Regions from separate parts of the Chengkuizengella sediminis genome, predicted to be linked through region 2. Evidence: riboswitches for the same ligand, from Rfam matches in the RefSeq annotation. Region 2 holds a riboswitch; the other holds the start of a gene.
What was found. A riboswitch is a leader RNA that binds a small molecule or an ion and turns the genes downstream of it on or off. The one in region 2 is predicted to bind cobalamin.
Positions count from the first base shown of each region.

Region 1: another riboswitch for cobalamin. It lies ahead of cobJ (precorrin-3B C(17)-methyltransferase); the one in region 2 lies ahead of EPK97_RS13670 (ABC transporter substrate-binding protein).

Region 1 covers NZ_SIJC01000005.1:163,438-171,091, reverse strand. Annotated here, with positions in the region: partial or broken gene EPK97_RS12185 (S8 family peptidase) at 1-1,000, opposite strand, end outside; gene EPK97_RS12180 (M14 family zinc carboxypeptidase) at 1,361-3,235, opposite strand; gene EPK97_RS12175 (Yip1 family protein) at 3,430-4,056, opposite strand; cobalamin riboswitch at 4,215-4,415, shown strand; gene cobJ (precorrin-3B C(17)-methyltransferase) at 4,663-6,321, shown strand; gene EPK97_RS12165 (sirohydrochlorin chelatase) at 6,356-7,216, shown strand; gene cobK (precorrin-6A reductase) at 7,238-7,654, shown strand, end outside.
Region 2 covers NZ_SIJC01000006.1:132,338-139,991, forward strand. Annotated here, with positions in the region: gene lanKC (class III lanthionine synthetase LanKC) at 1-2,236, shown strand, start outside; gene EPK97_RS13665 (ABC transporter substrate-binding protein) at 2,390-4,144, opposite strand; gene EPK97_RS22245 (hypothetical protein) at 4,368-4,499, shown strand; cobalamin riboswitch at 4,674-4,860, shown strand; gene EPK97_RS13670 (ABC transporter substrate-binding protein) at 4,969-5,973, shown strand; gene EPK97_RS13675 (FecCD family ABC transporter permease) at 5,974-7,014, shown strand; gene EPK97_RS13680 (heme ABC transporter ATP-binding protein) at 7,072-7,654, shown strand, end outside.

The DNA.
Region 1 (7,654 bases), on a different contig from region 2:
TATGTGGAGAAGCCATTGATGTTCCATTATATGAAACGTAACCTCCACCAAGTTGTGTAGAAATAATATCTACACCAGGTGCAGCTACATCTACCCAAGACCCATAAGTAGAAAACCATGCTTTAGCATCGTTGGAATCCGTCGCAGCAACTGCCAACGAATTTTCGTAATAAGCTGGGTAATGTGGACTAGTAGTTCCTGCATTACCAGCAGCACATACAACAACAACTCCTGCATTCCAAGCATAGTTAACAGCATCTTCAACTGCTGCAGAAGGAGCAGTACTTCCTAGACTTAAGTTAATTACATCTGCACCATTATCAGCAGCATAAGTAATTCCATCAGCAACGCCTTGATTTGTTCCTGAACCAGAAGCGTTCAGTACGCGTACACCCATGATCGTTACATTTGGAGCGACACCAGCAACACCTATTCCGTTATTGGTAATTGCTCCTACTGTTCCAGCCACATGTGTACCATGACCATGCTCATCGGCAGGGTTACTATCATTATCGATGAAGTCATATCCTCGAACTACTCTACCTGCTAAATCTTCATGATCTTCTTGAACACCTGTGTCAATGACTGCAACGACAACAGATGAGCTACCTTGTGTGATGTCCCAAGCTGCTTCTGCACTCATGATTTGAGGACCGTATTGGTCGCTTGCATAAAGTGGATCGTTTGGAGTAAATAGAGCGTAGTATTCAATAATAGGTTCTGCATATTCTACATCTGCTCTGTTTTTATATTGTTTCAAGGCTTTTTCTACAGATTTTCCTTTGACTTTTATAACTTCAAAACCAATTTGTTCATTTTTCTTTAAGACTTCTGCTTTTTCTTCTTGATGAATTCGTTTTTTCATCTCATTGGAAGTTTTATCTTTGAACTTTACGATGATTGTACTTTCTTCTGAAGTAGTCTCAGCTGAACTAGTAATTGAAAAAGAGAAAATTAGTGAAATTGCCATAAAAACAGAAAAAAATCTTTTTAAATTCATTACTTACCCTCCGATATAGTTTTTTTGTTATAAAAGCCATCTGGAAAAGGCTACTTATTTACCTTAACCAACCCCTATTTGACACTTTTACAAAATATTAATAAAAATGTTATATTATTACACAATTTTAATTAATAATTCAATATATGACCCAACCAAAGGTTGAAAAACAACAGACGGACATTTGCAAGGATCATACTATTGAAATAGATTCTGAGTGATATATGAAGATATAAGAGGGAAGAAGAAAGATATAGATGACTTCACGAAAAAAAGGTTTTAAGAACGGAAAAAAACCTAATCCCAAAGCATTCTGAGATTAGGGTGAAAAGCTTTCTTTATTCTACTTCATCTATTTGATTAGCGTACATTTTCGATTTTGACATCATCTACCCCAGCCTCTACCAAGCTAGGACTGTCAGCATCTGCCGCTTCGAATTGAAGATGAACATCCTCTCCAGCATAAGACGAGAGATCAAGAGATTGATTTGACCATACTGCATCTTGATCGCTGGAAGTACCTGACTTCTCAAATAAAGTGACAACGCTTCCATTTGAGTGAACGAGATTCACACGGAAGAAATCATCATTAGAGGCGTTAGAGTCATGACTGAAATAATAAGAGAAAGATAATGTAATTGAGCCATCAGCTGGTAAAGAAATTGCTGATGATTGAATAGAAGTGACTCCATTATCAATATCGTTACTATCTGCGGAAGACCCTCGACTACTTGCTCCTGTAACAAGATCAAATTTTCCACTGGTTGTTGTTCCTAGCTGTTTCGCCCCATTAGAACGTGTAGATTTTGGATTAGCACGTTCCCAATTTCCTGTTGTAGCTGTATCACTTCCATTAGGATCTGAGATCCAACCTTTATCCGTTTCAAAATCATCTTCAAATACAATCTCAGTATTTCCTCCACCATCACCACCACAATATTGTGCTGCTTTGCCAATAACATCATATGGACAGTCCGCTTTATCGGTTAAGTATACTATAGCATCACGGTTTCGCTCAGTCTCTCTCTGAATCACTTCATCTGGCGGATAAAATCCTGGATTGGATGATGTAGGATACATTTCATACGTAAATGACATGATTTTATGTTCCCCATAAGTCCAATCTGTCATATCCCCATCGGTTATATATAATTCACTAGACTGCTGAGGAGTATATCCATTCATATTAGCCATCTGATTAGCTAACGTTACCATAACATCATGATCATCCTGTGTCATATCACTCGGTACATCCGTATAAGTGTAACCATATGGATATAATATTAATTCTCCATAGGTATGGAAACTTACTGCTGTTGTAATTTGCATCTTACCATCGATAATTCTACTCTCAACAAAATTTTTCAAGGCATTTGTTTCCGGAGCTGAAAAAGGACTACTTCCACGGTATGTATCACTACTTGTATTACCGCTTGATCCTCCACAACATCCCCAATTGTATCCATAATTTCGATTCAAATCTGTACCTACATAACTAGAACCACTATTAATTTGGCGATTTTTACGCCAGAAATCATAACTTCCATTCCTTACATCATATTCTCCACCATCAGCATTTAAGTTAAATACAAGATAAATCTCTCTATTATCCACTAAGTTAGTAATTTCTGCATCCGTTCCATACTGATCTGTGAACAGATCCATTAAATACAATGTCATTTCTACGGTTAAGTGTTCACGAGCATGATGAAGACCAACGTATAATACCTCTGCTTCATCTTCATCTACCGATGGATTATCACTAATTTTAACAACCCATAGATCCCTACCTTCGTAAGTTTGACCAATACTAAATTTTTCAAGGATATTTGGATGGTCTATTGCAGCTTGATCAATCTCATCTACCATCTCTCCATAATTGTGATAGTTAGCATCCGAATTAGGGAAATCTAAGGCATCCATTTGATCAGGAATTTCTTCAGTTAGTGGAAAATTTAATTTCTTTAAATCCTTAACTTCTGTAGGGTGTGCGATAACAATGACATGATTTTCACCAATTTCTTCGATTACGACACCCGTTCTAGCAATTTCACTTCGTTGTTCCTTGGTAGATACATTATCGATTCGGAATGTTATTCGTTTTTCTGCATCCTTCTTTTGCACCTCTGAATTTGCATCAACAACTGTAAAGATGGGTGTAATGAGTGGTGTTGCAACTAAACACACCATTAACATTACTGAAAAACATAAACGATAACCTTTAAATAACTTCATTTTATTCCTCCTTCTAGTGAATTCTCAACATCATATTCCCCATATATTATATTTATGAATATTTATGGAAGAGTAGCTATTTACATTCAAAAGGGTAAAACCTGCCACTTCAACCAAGTTATCAATTTTAAAAAATGGAGGATTTCCAATTGAAAGAGGACTTCTTAATAAGAAGCCCTCCTAATTTATTATTTTTATATGAAAGAGATCGTTGTAATAAAAAGACCAAATAGGAATATCAATACCATTAATGCTACGAATATAATTATAACAGTTAGTAGTGATTTCCATGCTGAAAATTGAAGAGCTTCTCCAAAACATTTAAGGAAGATAATAAACTCCCAAATTCCCAACGTAATTTGTATAAACCCAAAAAATAGTAGAGTCATTAATAAGACAGGATCATTATCAATTTTTGGTGTTAAAAGAGTAAAGTTTTCAATCCCAAACAAAAATAACATAGGAATCCAAGTGAAAACCAAAATATAAATACTTGGTATAAGTGAATGAGATAAAGCGTATCGAATTCGAGTATTATCTCCTTCTCCACCTAACCATGTTCCTACCCAACGTAAAATGGATGGGGCAATAAAATATGTTATTAATGCACCTATAATAGTTAAAAATAAACATAGGGTAAGGATTGAGACCATATTTGTAGCAAAGTCATCACCGATATAACTTGTTGATGCTCTGTTTAACGTAGTGGAAATTGTTCCGATATAAATTAATAAAAATGTGTGTTTTGGTTTTCTTTCAAATACTTCCTTCATCGTTGCTCGTGGTTTCAACCAAATAGAAACCCATGGATTAAAATTCATTTGTATTCACTCCAAGTCTTATGTGTATAGTAATTGCGCATTTTTATATTCGACAAATGATGTGAAATACCTGTTTTAAAAATTAATAGATTTAATATATGATTTAATCATAGACAGAATAGTAACATTTCTTTATAATGAATTTGATGTTTAAACAATTGAATACTATTGAAATTGGTGGAACGTTGATTCGTTCCTTAATAGGGAAGAACGGTTTAAATCCGTCACGGTCCCGCCACTGTAATTGGAGAGTAGACTTAAGCCACTATAATAATGGGAAGGCTTAAGTAACTGAATCAAACATTCAGTACATACGATGATCCATTAGTCAGGAGACCTGCCATTTTCTGTAACACTAATATGAACCTACGAGGATAGGGAGGTGTATAATGAGACTGGTAGATTTTTGTTCCATTCCAGAGATAATTTAGCACTTTCTACGATTTAATTGTAGAAGTGCTTTTTTTGTATTAAATGAATGTTGGATTAATCCAATTAGTGGTAGTTTATATATTTTCGAATATGATCTTAAAGAATAACTTAAGCATAACGATTTATAGAAGTGACTTAAACAACAATTACGTTTAAATAAAGGAGGAATGTGAGATGAAAGGTAAACTATTAGTTATCGGATTTGGTCCAGGTAGTTTTGAGCATATCACAAAAAGAGCACGTGAAGCGATACAAGAAAGTGATGTCATTATTGGATACAACACGTACGTTGATTTAATTCGTGATTTGCTCATAAATCAAGAAATCGTTAGAACAGGTATGACGGAAGAAGTAAGTCGTGCACAGGAAGCGGTAAAACAAGCAGAGGCTGGTAAAAAAGTAGCGGTTATTTCCAGTGGGGATGCAGGAGTTTATGGTATGGCTGGACTGATTTATGAAGTTTTAATAGAAAAAGGTTGGAATGAAACAGAAGGTGTAGGAGTTGAAGTCATCCCAGGTATTTCCGCCATTAATTCCTGTGCTTCATTATTAGGTGCTCCGATTATGCACGATGCTTGTACGATTAGTTTAAGTGACCATTTAACACCATGGGAACGAATTGAAAAACGAATAGATGCAGCAGGATCTGCGGATTTTGTCATCGCTTTATATAATCCTAGAAGTGGAAGAAGAACGAGACAAATTATTGAAGCACAAAACATATTATTAAAATATCGTGCTCCTAATACCCCTGTAGGTTTAGTGAAAAGTGCTTATCGTGATCGTGAATATGTGCAGATAACTACTTTAGAAAAAATGTTAGAGTTTGATATTGGTATGTTAACAACCGTTATTATCGGAAATTCTACTACATTTTTATATGATGGGAAAATGATTACACCAAGAGGTTATCAAAGAAAATACACATTGGATCGTAATGAACAACAGCTTAAACCACATGAGCGATTAAAAAAAGAAAATGAACCCTGGTCTTTAACACAGGAACAAGCTTTATATCCTTCAGAAAACGATAATCTATCATTAGAAGAAAAACAAAAGGAGGGAACAGCTCCTCTAACTTTAGCGACTGAGGCCTTACGGACTTTGCAGCAAAATCAAGAAATAGAAATTGCCCCAATTTTAAACAAAGAAGATGCTAAGGTGGAGAAAGCTGTTTTTCAACAGGAATCGATTTTAGAATTTGCAATAAGCTCAGGGATCGCAAACAAGAAATTTACGGCTAAACAAATGAAGCTGATTGCAGAAATCGCTGATGAAAAAGGAGAAATAGAATATACACCACACCATCAAATTCTACTACGAGTACCTACCAGTCACCCAGATAGGGTAACAAATCGCTTGAAAAATGAAGGGCTGTTGCTAGCTCCCATCGGGGATGTAGCTCAAGTGAAAGCATGTGATTTCTGTGATGAGGAAAAGGATGAATCTATTCCATATGTAAATGAGATACATAAACGTATTGATGGTTTAAAAACACCTAAAGAAATAAAAATTGGTTTTAACGGGTGTGCGATGGCTTGTTATGGCGCAGTCAAAGAAGATATTGGAATTGTGTTCCGCAAAGGTAAGTTTGATTTGTTTTTAGGAGCAAAAACAATAGGAAGAACAGCTCATGCGGCACAACCTGTGGCAGAAGGTATTGAAAAAGAAAAAATTGTAGATATAATTGAACGAATTGTGCAGGGATATGCCAATGACGGTTTTCCAAACGAGCGATTCCATAAATATTTTAAACGTGTGAAAGAAATTGAAGGTTTTACATATCGTGATGTACCTGTATTAGTGACAGAACAAGTCATATGCGGAGAGTAATATAAAAGGAAAGAAATCATGGGAGGTATTAATCATGGAAGCTGTATTATTTGTGGGTCATGGAAGTAGAGATAAAGAAGGTAATGATGAGGTTAGAACTTTTATAAAAAATATGCTGCCACGTATTCATACACCGATAGTAGAAACTTGTTTTTTAGAGTTTGAAAAACCAAATATCAATCAAGGAATAGACCTTTGTATTGATAAAGGAGCAACGAAGGTTGTTGTAATCCCAATTATCTTATTAGGTGCAGGGCACTCTAAGATCCATATTCCAGCAGCGATTGATGAAGCAAAAGAACAATATCCAAAGGTTCATTTTGTGTATGGGAGACCCATTGGAGTACATGATCTTGTCATTGATATATTAAATGAACGTTTTCAAGATGTCGTTGAGATGAATGGAAAAGAGATTCAAGAAGAAACAGCGGTATTAATTGTAGGAAGAGGGAGTAGTGAACCAGACGCAAATAGTGATGTTTACAAAATCTCTCGTTTGTTTTGGGAAAAGATGAAAGTGAAATGGGTTGAAACAGCATTTATTGGGGTTACGTTCCCATCAATGGATGAAGGAATAGAACGTTGTTTAAAACTTGGAGCGAAAAATGTAGTTATACTTCCGTATTTCTTGTTTACAGGTATTTTAATTAAAAGAATGGAAGATATGGTGAAATCCTATCAACAAAAATATGAAAATCATCAGTTTCAACTAGGTGAATACTTTGGATTTCATTCGAATTTGAAAGAAGTTCTAATAGAGAGAGTAAACGAAGGGTTACGGGGTGAAGTGAAGATGAATTGTGATAACTGTACATACCGTTTAGATGCGATGAAACATATTGATCATCACCATCATCATGATCATGACCACGACCATCATCACCACCATGCTTAAATGAAGGGAGATATTACCAAAATGATCTTAGTTCTAGCAGGGACAAGTGATGCAAGAGAATTAGCTTTGCAAATGAAAGAGATGGATATCCCCTTAATAACAACGGTTGTCACAGAAAATGCAGCGATTTCAATGCGAGAAGTAGATTTACCAGTTTTAGTTGGAAGACTATCATCAGATGCGATGATGGAATTGGTCAAAGAAAAAAATATTCAAATGATCGTAGATGCAAGTCATCCGTATGCGGAAGAGGCTTCAAAAAACGCGATTCATTGTGCAGAACAAAGTAGAATCACGTATGTTCGTTTTGAAAGAGAAGGTTTAGAGTTTACACGACATTCATTACTGCATAAAGTTGAAACATATGAACAGGCGGCAGAATTAGCAGCTCAAAAGCAAGGAGTTGTCATGTTAACTACAGGCAGTAAAACGTTAAAA
Region 2 (7,654 bases):
TGTATTAAGTGATAAGAGATGGTTAGATGGAAATGTTTATTTTCGCTATGGAGCTTTTGAAGAAATGCACATTAAGGATGGTGCATCTACTATTTTAGCCATTAAAACTCCATCTGGTGAATATATTCCTGATTCTAGAGGTATATCCTATGTAATTCCTGATTTTGTAGATGAGCCAAAAGCAATTCAAGATATGACGAAGGATCAAGAAAAAATGCAGTCCTCCGAAGACTCACAACTTAATAGTTACGATATCAAGTCAGCTTTACACTTTAGCAATGGTGGAGGTGTTTATTTAGCTGACCACATCGATTCTGGAAAACAAGTAGTTTTGAAAGAAGGGCGACCAGGAGCGGGTCTCGATGGTATTGGGAGGGATGCAATTAAACGTTTAAAACATGAAGCTGCAATCCTTGAACACCTAAAAGGTATAGTAAATGTTGTGCAGTATCGAGGGATATTCCAAGAATGGGAGCATATATTTCTTGTTGAAGAGTATATCCCTGGAAATTCATTGAAAGAGTGGGTGGCATCATTTTATCCCTTCTCTAGAAGTCAAGATCCAATAGAGTATCTTGAAAGTGTAATTCCTATTATAAAACAGCTAAAGAAAGCTGTAGAAGATATTCATTCACGAGGTATTGGTATAGGGGATTTGCAACCATCTAACGTAATGATTACACATTCAAATCGTGTAAAACTTATTGACTTTGAAGCTGCAAGTGATGACTTAGCTGATACTAAACATTCAGGTTTGATGACTCCTGGTTTTACTGGTGCAGAAGATTCAACAAGAGAACAGATCGATTGGTTTGCACTTTTACGTATAGCTAGATATGTGTTTGTTCCTATTGGACCAGTTCAAGATATGTCCGAATGTATACTAAAAAAACACGACCAATGGATATTGAAACAATTTGGTGAAGAAGCGATCATGATCATAGAAGATGTTGAAGCTGAATGTAGAAAACGATCTGTTAAACCAATGGTTAGCATCCTATCTTCACCAGTGAGATATTACGATAAAGATGATTTGCCACAGGTAATTTCAAAACTGAGAAACGGGATTGTGAATGATCTCAGAGAAGGAATTAGGCTTTTACCTGGGGATACTCGTCAATTTGAATCATCTAGCGGACTGCTCAATGTCTTGACCGGTGGATTTGGGGTAGTAATGGCTCTAGTTCGAACCGGTACATTACCAAAGAAAGCTAGAGAATGGGCTGTAAGATTTAGCGACCTTAAATATATTAATCAGCTAGACGATGGACTTTTTTCTGGAAAAGCTGGGATTGCTGGGGTTCTGCATGAAATAGGAATGAGAGATGAGTCTAAGGCTATATATGATTCAATTCAAATTCAACTAGAGTCTGAAGATATATCTCTTAGAACCGGGTTGGCTGGTATTGGACTTTCGTTATTATCTGCATCGACCTTAAGTGGTTTTGAGACTCTTTTTGAAAAAGCAGTAGCTATTGGTTATCGTTTGCAAACACTTCTTGAACGTGATGTTTCTATTAAGCCAAATGAGCTTGATGCTATTCCATTTGGACTTATCGAAGGATGGTCGGGAGTATCATTGTTTTTTAGCGCATTGCATTGGAACACTGGGGATGAAAACTGGTTAACCTTATCCATGCGTGCTATTGAAAAGGATACAAATCACTACGTCTTCGAAGACACAGGATTGTATCAATTAAAAGATGACTCACATTTAGTGCCTCAACTTGCTGGAGGAAGTTCAGGAGTCGGTTTAGCCATGATTGAGCTGCGCCATCTACTAAAAAATAATAAGTGGAATGATGAGCTCCGAGGAATAGGAATGTATGCTACTCAAAGGTGTATTTACAGTCCAGGGCTATTTCGCGGATTAGCAGGACTTATTATAGGTGTTAATGCTGTGGATAAGGAATTAGATTTACAAGATGACAAAGCCTATTTAACTAACACATTAGAGACAATGAATCTTTATTTACTTGGAGATGAGAATAAGCTCTTTGTTCCTGGAGACTTCAATTACAGATTATCTGGAGACATTTTTTCAGGAGCGTCAGGGATGATGCTTGCCCTCAGCGAAGTCAATTCTTATGGATTTACCTGGTTACCACTACCAAATATTTCAAGGTTATTCCCTTCATATTGCAACACTGAGAGAAGTAACTCTGTATTGAAAGGAGGTGATTTTTTTGAATCAAATATTAGCTCTTCAACAATTAGAAACCAAAAAAGACAGTGAAATTTATAGGGTACCTGATGAAACCTACCCAATAGTTGACGGAGGAGATACTGTAATTAAAATTAGTTCTAAAAAATAAACTAATTATGTAGTATATTTGTTTGTAGTAACCTCATGGATAAATCATCAATGGGGTTACTCTTCTTACAGTTATTATTTATCCTTAATCCAAAGATTATGAAAGTCATACATTCCTAAACTTCCAAATTTATACCCTTGAAGGTTACTTGAGTAAGCAGTCTCTTCTTTGAAGTGAAACTGGAAAAGAATGAGATTTTCTTGGCGGAACCAATCTTCCATTTCATTCCAGATAGAAATACGTTCATTTGTCGTTTTCCCACTAATAAACCGATCCATATACATATCCATTTGTTGATTCTCTTCTAGAGTGAACATTTGACGATATAAGCTGTTATTACCAAATGGTTCAATCAAATTAATTTCCGAATCACCAACTAAGATTACATTTATCATGATAAGATGCGCTTGTTGGAAAAACTCCTTTTGGAGTGTCTTTTTTAGATCAAGAGGCAGGAGTTCTAAAGATACCCCAATTTGATTACAACGGGACTGAATCCAAAGTGCGTTCTCTCTCCACTGAAGAGAAGGAATAAGCATCGTCAGGGTTTCACCAGAATATCCACTTTCTTTGAGATCTTCCCGTGCTTCTGATAGTGTATAAGAAGGAAAAATTCTCTTTTTGCTATGAGTATGTAAAAAGCTGTCTGAAGGGTGAACTTCCTTCAAGTTTGTTTCATTAATCATCGTGTTTCGATCAAGAGCAAGGCGAATGGCTCGTCGAAATGCCGGGTGTTGTTGTGGACCTGGTTTTTTTGTTTGAAAAATAATTAATTGTGTAATCGTTACATGCTGATTAACTGTTTTTTCTTGCAACTCCAAAGAATCTACATTTTTAGTGGTCATCTTGTAAGAAAATCTGCCTTGTAGTTCCTCTGGAAAACGAAAAATCTCTACTCGATCCAACCAAGCTCGTTCCTTAAAATAATGATCAAAAGCTTCTAATATTAATTTTTCTTTAGAGAATGAACGAACAAAAAAAGGTCCTGTACCCACTACTTGTTGTTTGATATCAACATCATATGGAACGATGGAGGCTTTGTTAGAACTCAAGATGTTTGGGAAAAAAGGGAAAGGTTGTTTGAAATGAAAAATGACAGTATGATCTCCTGATGATTCTACCTTGTTCAAATAGCGCCCCAGCCAATAGAAGACGCTGGCAGTCGAATCAAGGACACGTTGGAAAGTATAAATCACATCTTCTGATGTTAATAGTCTACCGTGGTGAAACCGAATTCCTTTACGCAGGTAAAAAACCCACTCCTTTTCGTTTGGGGTATCCCAACCGAGAACGAGGTGTGGGTAAATTTGTTTTGTAGTTGAATCAATGCGAAGCAATGTATCGTAAATTTGACCTGCAAAATGGTATTCGAATGCTGTAGAGACTTGGGCCGGGTCTAAAGAGATGAGGTTTCTGTACATGGGTATACGTAAGATGTGTTTTATTTCCTTATCCCCTTCCGTTTGAAAACCAAACCACTCTTCTAGATATTGCCCTAAGAAACTATGAATTTGTGTAGGAATGGATAAAGAATGGAGGAACTCCATTCCTTCTTTGAAATGATCTTGTGCTAGCTGTTCTGATACATACATCTTAATGCCATCAAACAGAGAAAGTTGAAAGTTAATACGGGATCTGTACCCTCGACCACGTCCTGGTTTCCACCTTATCCATCCTTGTTTTTTTAATCGATTTAATACCCCTTTTGCATTTGGCTGACTACAGCCGAGGATACTTATGATTTCACTCAGCGTAGTTTCAATTTCGACATCACTTTTTTGAGTTGCATAAGCTGCATTTAAAATAAGGTAATGTTCGATTAGTTTCATTATTGTTTCCCCTCATAGAAATTAAAGTATTTATCATATATAAGTTAATAAAAGGGATGAAAATCATGGGAATTTTCATCCTTTTTAGTTGCAGTAATTACTTATACAATTATATCAGTTGCAGGGGAAATTATAAATATAAACACAAAAGTCACAAATTTAGCATGAGGATTAAGAGTTACAAGAAATAATTAACAAAAGCTAGATATGGAGGTCTTACAAGGTGAAGAAAATTTTAAAGGTCTTATTTATTACTTTAGTCATTTTTCAATTGAGCAGTATCAATTCATATGAATTTACAGATTACAAACCTGGTAGTGTAGCATGTTGTGGTTCAGGAGGAGGGGGAGGGTGATAATGATCCCCATCTTTTATATAAATATAAAAAAACTATCCAGACAGGCGTGTCGATATTCAATCGATGCGCTTTTTTTACTGTGTACAGTTTCAAATCTTAAAAAGCATTGTACAAGTCACTCAAATTAACATATAATGATTTAAGAGATTGAAATGGTTATTATATATACAATTTAATATTGAAATGATAGGTGCCTATGAAATTATTTTTTAGGTTAAAAGGGAAGCTCGGTGTGAATCCGACACGGTCCCGCCACTGTAAATGAGGACGACCTCAGTATGCCACTGTTCTATTGAATGGGAAGGGGAGGAAGTCAGAACTCATAAGTCAGGAGACCTGCCTATATTTTAAGAGCGATGATCCTTCGAGGAAAAGGAAGCTGCAAATCGAAAGGTTTAGTATGCCCTTTATTCTACACGGATAAAGGGCTTTTATATATATACATACATAAAAAAGGGTGGAGAAAATGAAGAAAATTTTAATGATTTTACTTGTGTTTGTACTTGCATTCAGCTTAGCTGCATGTGGTAACAATCCGAGTGAGGTAAGCGAAAATCAAGATCAAGGCACACAGGATGTAGCAGAAAGTAATGATACAACTCAAGAAGAAACCGAAGAAACAGCTGCTGAGAATATAGAAAATGGTCAAACGATATATCCATTAACGGTGACAGATGCTTCAGGTAATGAAGTCACAATTGAACAAAAACCTGAACGTATCGTATCCCTTGCACCGAGTATAACGGAAATCTTATTTGCACTTGGATTAGATGAGAATATTGTAGGTGTTACTGAATATGACGATTTCCCAGAAGAAGCCACAACAAAACCGAAAATAGGTGGGATTCTAGATGGCAATACAGAAGCAATTTTAGCTGCTGAGCCAGATCTTGTGATCGGGGGACTTTCTTTAAACGAAGCGATTATCATAGGCTTGGCTGAACTTGATATTCAAGTGTTTACAATTGAACCTAATTCGATTGATGAAGTGATAGAGGACATTCAATTACTAGGTTTAATTACAGATGCAAATGATGCAGCTGAAACTGTAGTCACACAAATGGCTGATGAAAAACAACAAGTAGTAGAAGCTGTATCAGGGATTTCTGAAGCAGATAAAAAGAAAATATATCTTGAGTTTTCAGAAGGCTGGACAGTGGGTAGTGGCGAGTTTATGAATGAATTAATCGAGTTATCTGGTGGGATTAACGTAGCAGCAGATCAAGCAGGTTGGTTACAAATTAGTGAAGAAAAGATTATCGAAGAAAATCCCGATGTCATCATCTATACGACGAAGTATATGGATTTGAAACCTGTGATTACAGAACGAAGTGGATGGAGCGAAATCACAGCAATTAGAGATGATAGTTTAGTAGGGATGAATGACGATTTAATTAGTCGTCCAGGCCCTCGAATTACACAAGGTTTATTAGAAATTGCTAAAGGAATTTATCCAGAATTGGTGAAATAAATGAAGCATAAATTAATGATATGGGGAGGAGCAGGTTTACTGCTTCTTCTTCTTTCCATCGTAGTGAGTTTATCTATGGGTTCAGCACATATACCATTGTTACAAGTTTGGCGTATTTTGTTACACCAGCTTCCTTTTGTAGGACAACATATCTCTGTGGATTGGCCAATTTCTTCAGAAAAGATAATTTTACAAGTTCGTTTTCCTCGTATTATACTCGGTATTCTAGTTGGAGCTTGTTTATCTTTAGCAGGTGCTGGCTTTCAAGGAGTATTAAGGAATCCACTAGCTGATCCTTTTACTTTAGGAGTAGCTACAGGCGCTTCTGTAGGAGCTTCATTTTTAATCTTATTTGGTATTCAATTTTTATGGTTAGGTCAATGGACAGTACCTATTGTTGCTTTCCTATCAGGAATGTTAAGTTTATTGTTTGTATTTAAATTAGCAGGTATACAAGGTAAGTTTCGAGTAGAAACAGTGATTTTATCAGGAGTTGTTGTTCAGGCATTTTTAGGCTCAATCGTATCTTTTATGATCACTTTATCCGATGATGTAATTAATCGTATTTTATTTTGGTTGATGGGTAGTTTGGCTTTACGAGGTTGGGATTTTTCCATTATATTATTTCCATATTTATTCATAGGATTAATCATTCTATTAGGGTATGGGCGAGTGTTAAATTTATTTGCCTTAGGTGAAAGACAAGCAGCACATCTTGGTGTGAATGTAAATCGTTCAAAGTGGATCGTGCTTATTTTTTCAACCTTAATCTCTGCTGCAGCTGTTTCGGTAGCAGGTGTAATAGGGTTTGTAGGTTTAATTGTGCCTCATTTAATTCGTTTATTAGTTGGTTCAGATTATCGATTGATTTTACCATTATCTGGACTATTCGGAGCAATATATGTATTGTGGGCAGACACCATTGCAAGAATGTTATTAAATCCTCAAGAAATTCCATTAGGTGTAATTACCGCTTTTATTGGAGCGCCATTTTTTGCATATCTACTATCTAAAAATAAGAAAATCACCAATCCTTCTTAAGGATAGAGACAACCCTTCTGCAACGACATAAAATTATTGAAGAAGAGGTAGAGATTTATGATCCAAATACAACATGTAAGTAAAACATATGATAATAGGAATATCATTAAAGATATATCTTTTCGAGTTGAAAAGGGAGAGAGTTTTGGCATTATTGGACCAAATGGAAGTGGAAAATCTACCTTACTTAAGTTATGTTCAGGGATTGAAAAATCGAATAAAGGAACCATTCAAATAAATGGAAATAAGATGTATACTTATTCAAGAAAACATCTAGCCAAATGGATAGGAGTACTTCAGCAAGAGGCATTACCTTTGGTGGGTTTTTCAGTTCGTGAAGTCGTAGAGATGGGGAGATATCCTTACCAAAACTGGATGGGAACAGAAAAACAAGATACTGAACAACTAATTACAGATATTATGGAAAAGCTTGAAATCGAACCTCTAAAAAACCGTACTTTAGAACAACTTAGTGGTGGTGAAAGACAACGAGTAGCCTTAGGGAAAGTAATGGCACAACAGCCTCAAATTTTAATGTTGGATGAACCGACTACCTATTTGGATATCGGTCATCAGGTACAGATGATGGATTATATACGCAACTGGCAGTTGCAGAATCAATTAACTGTTATTTCAGTGT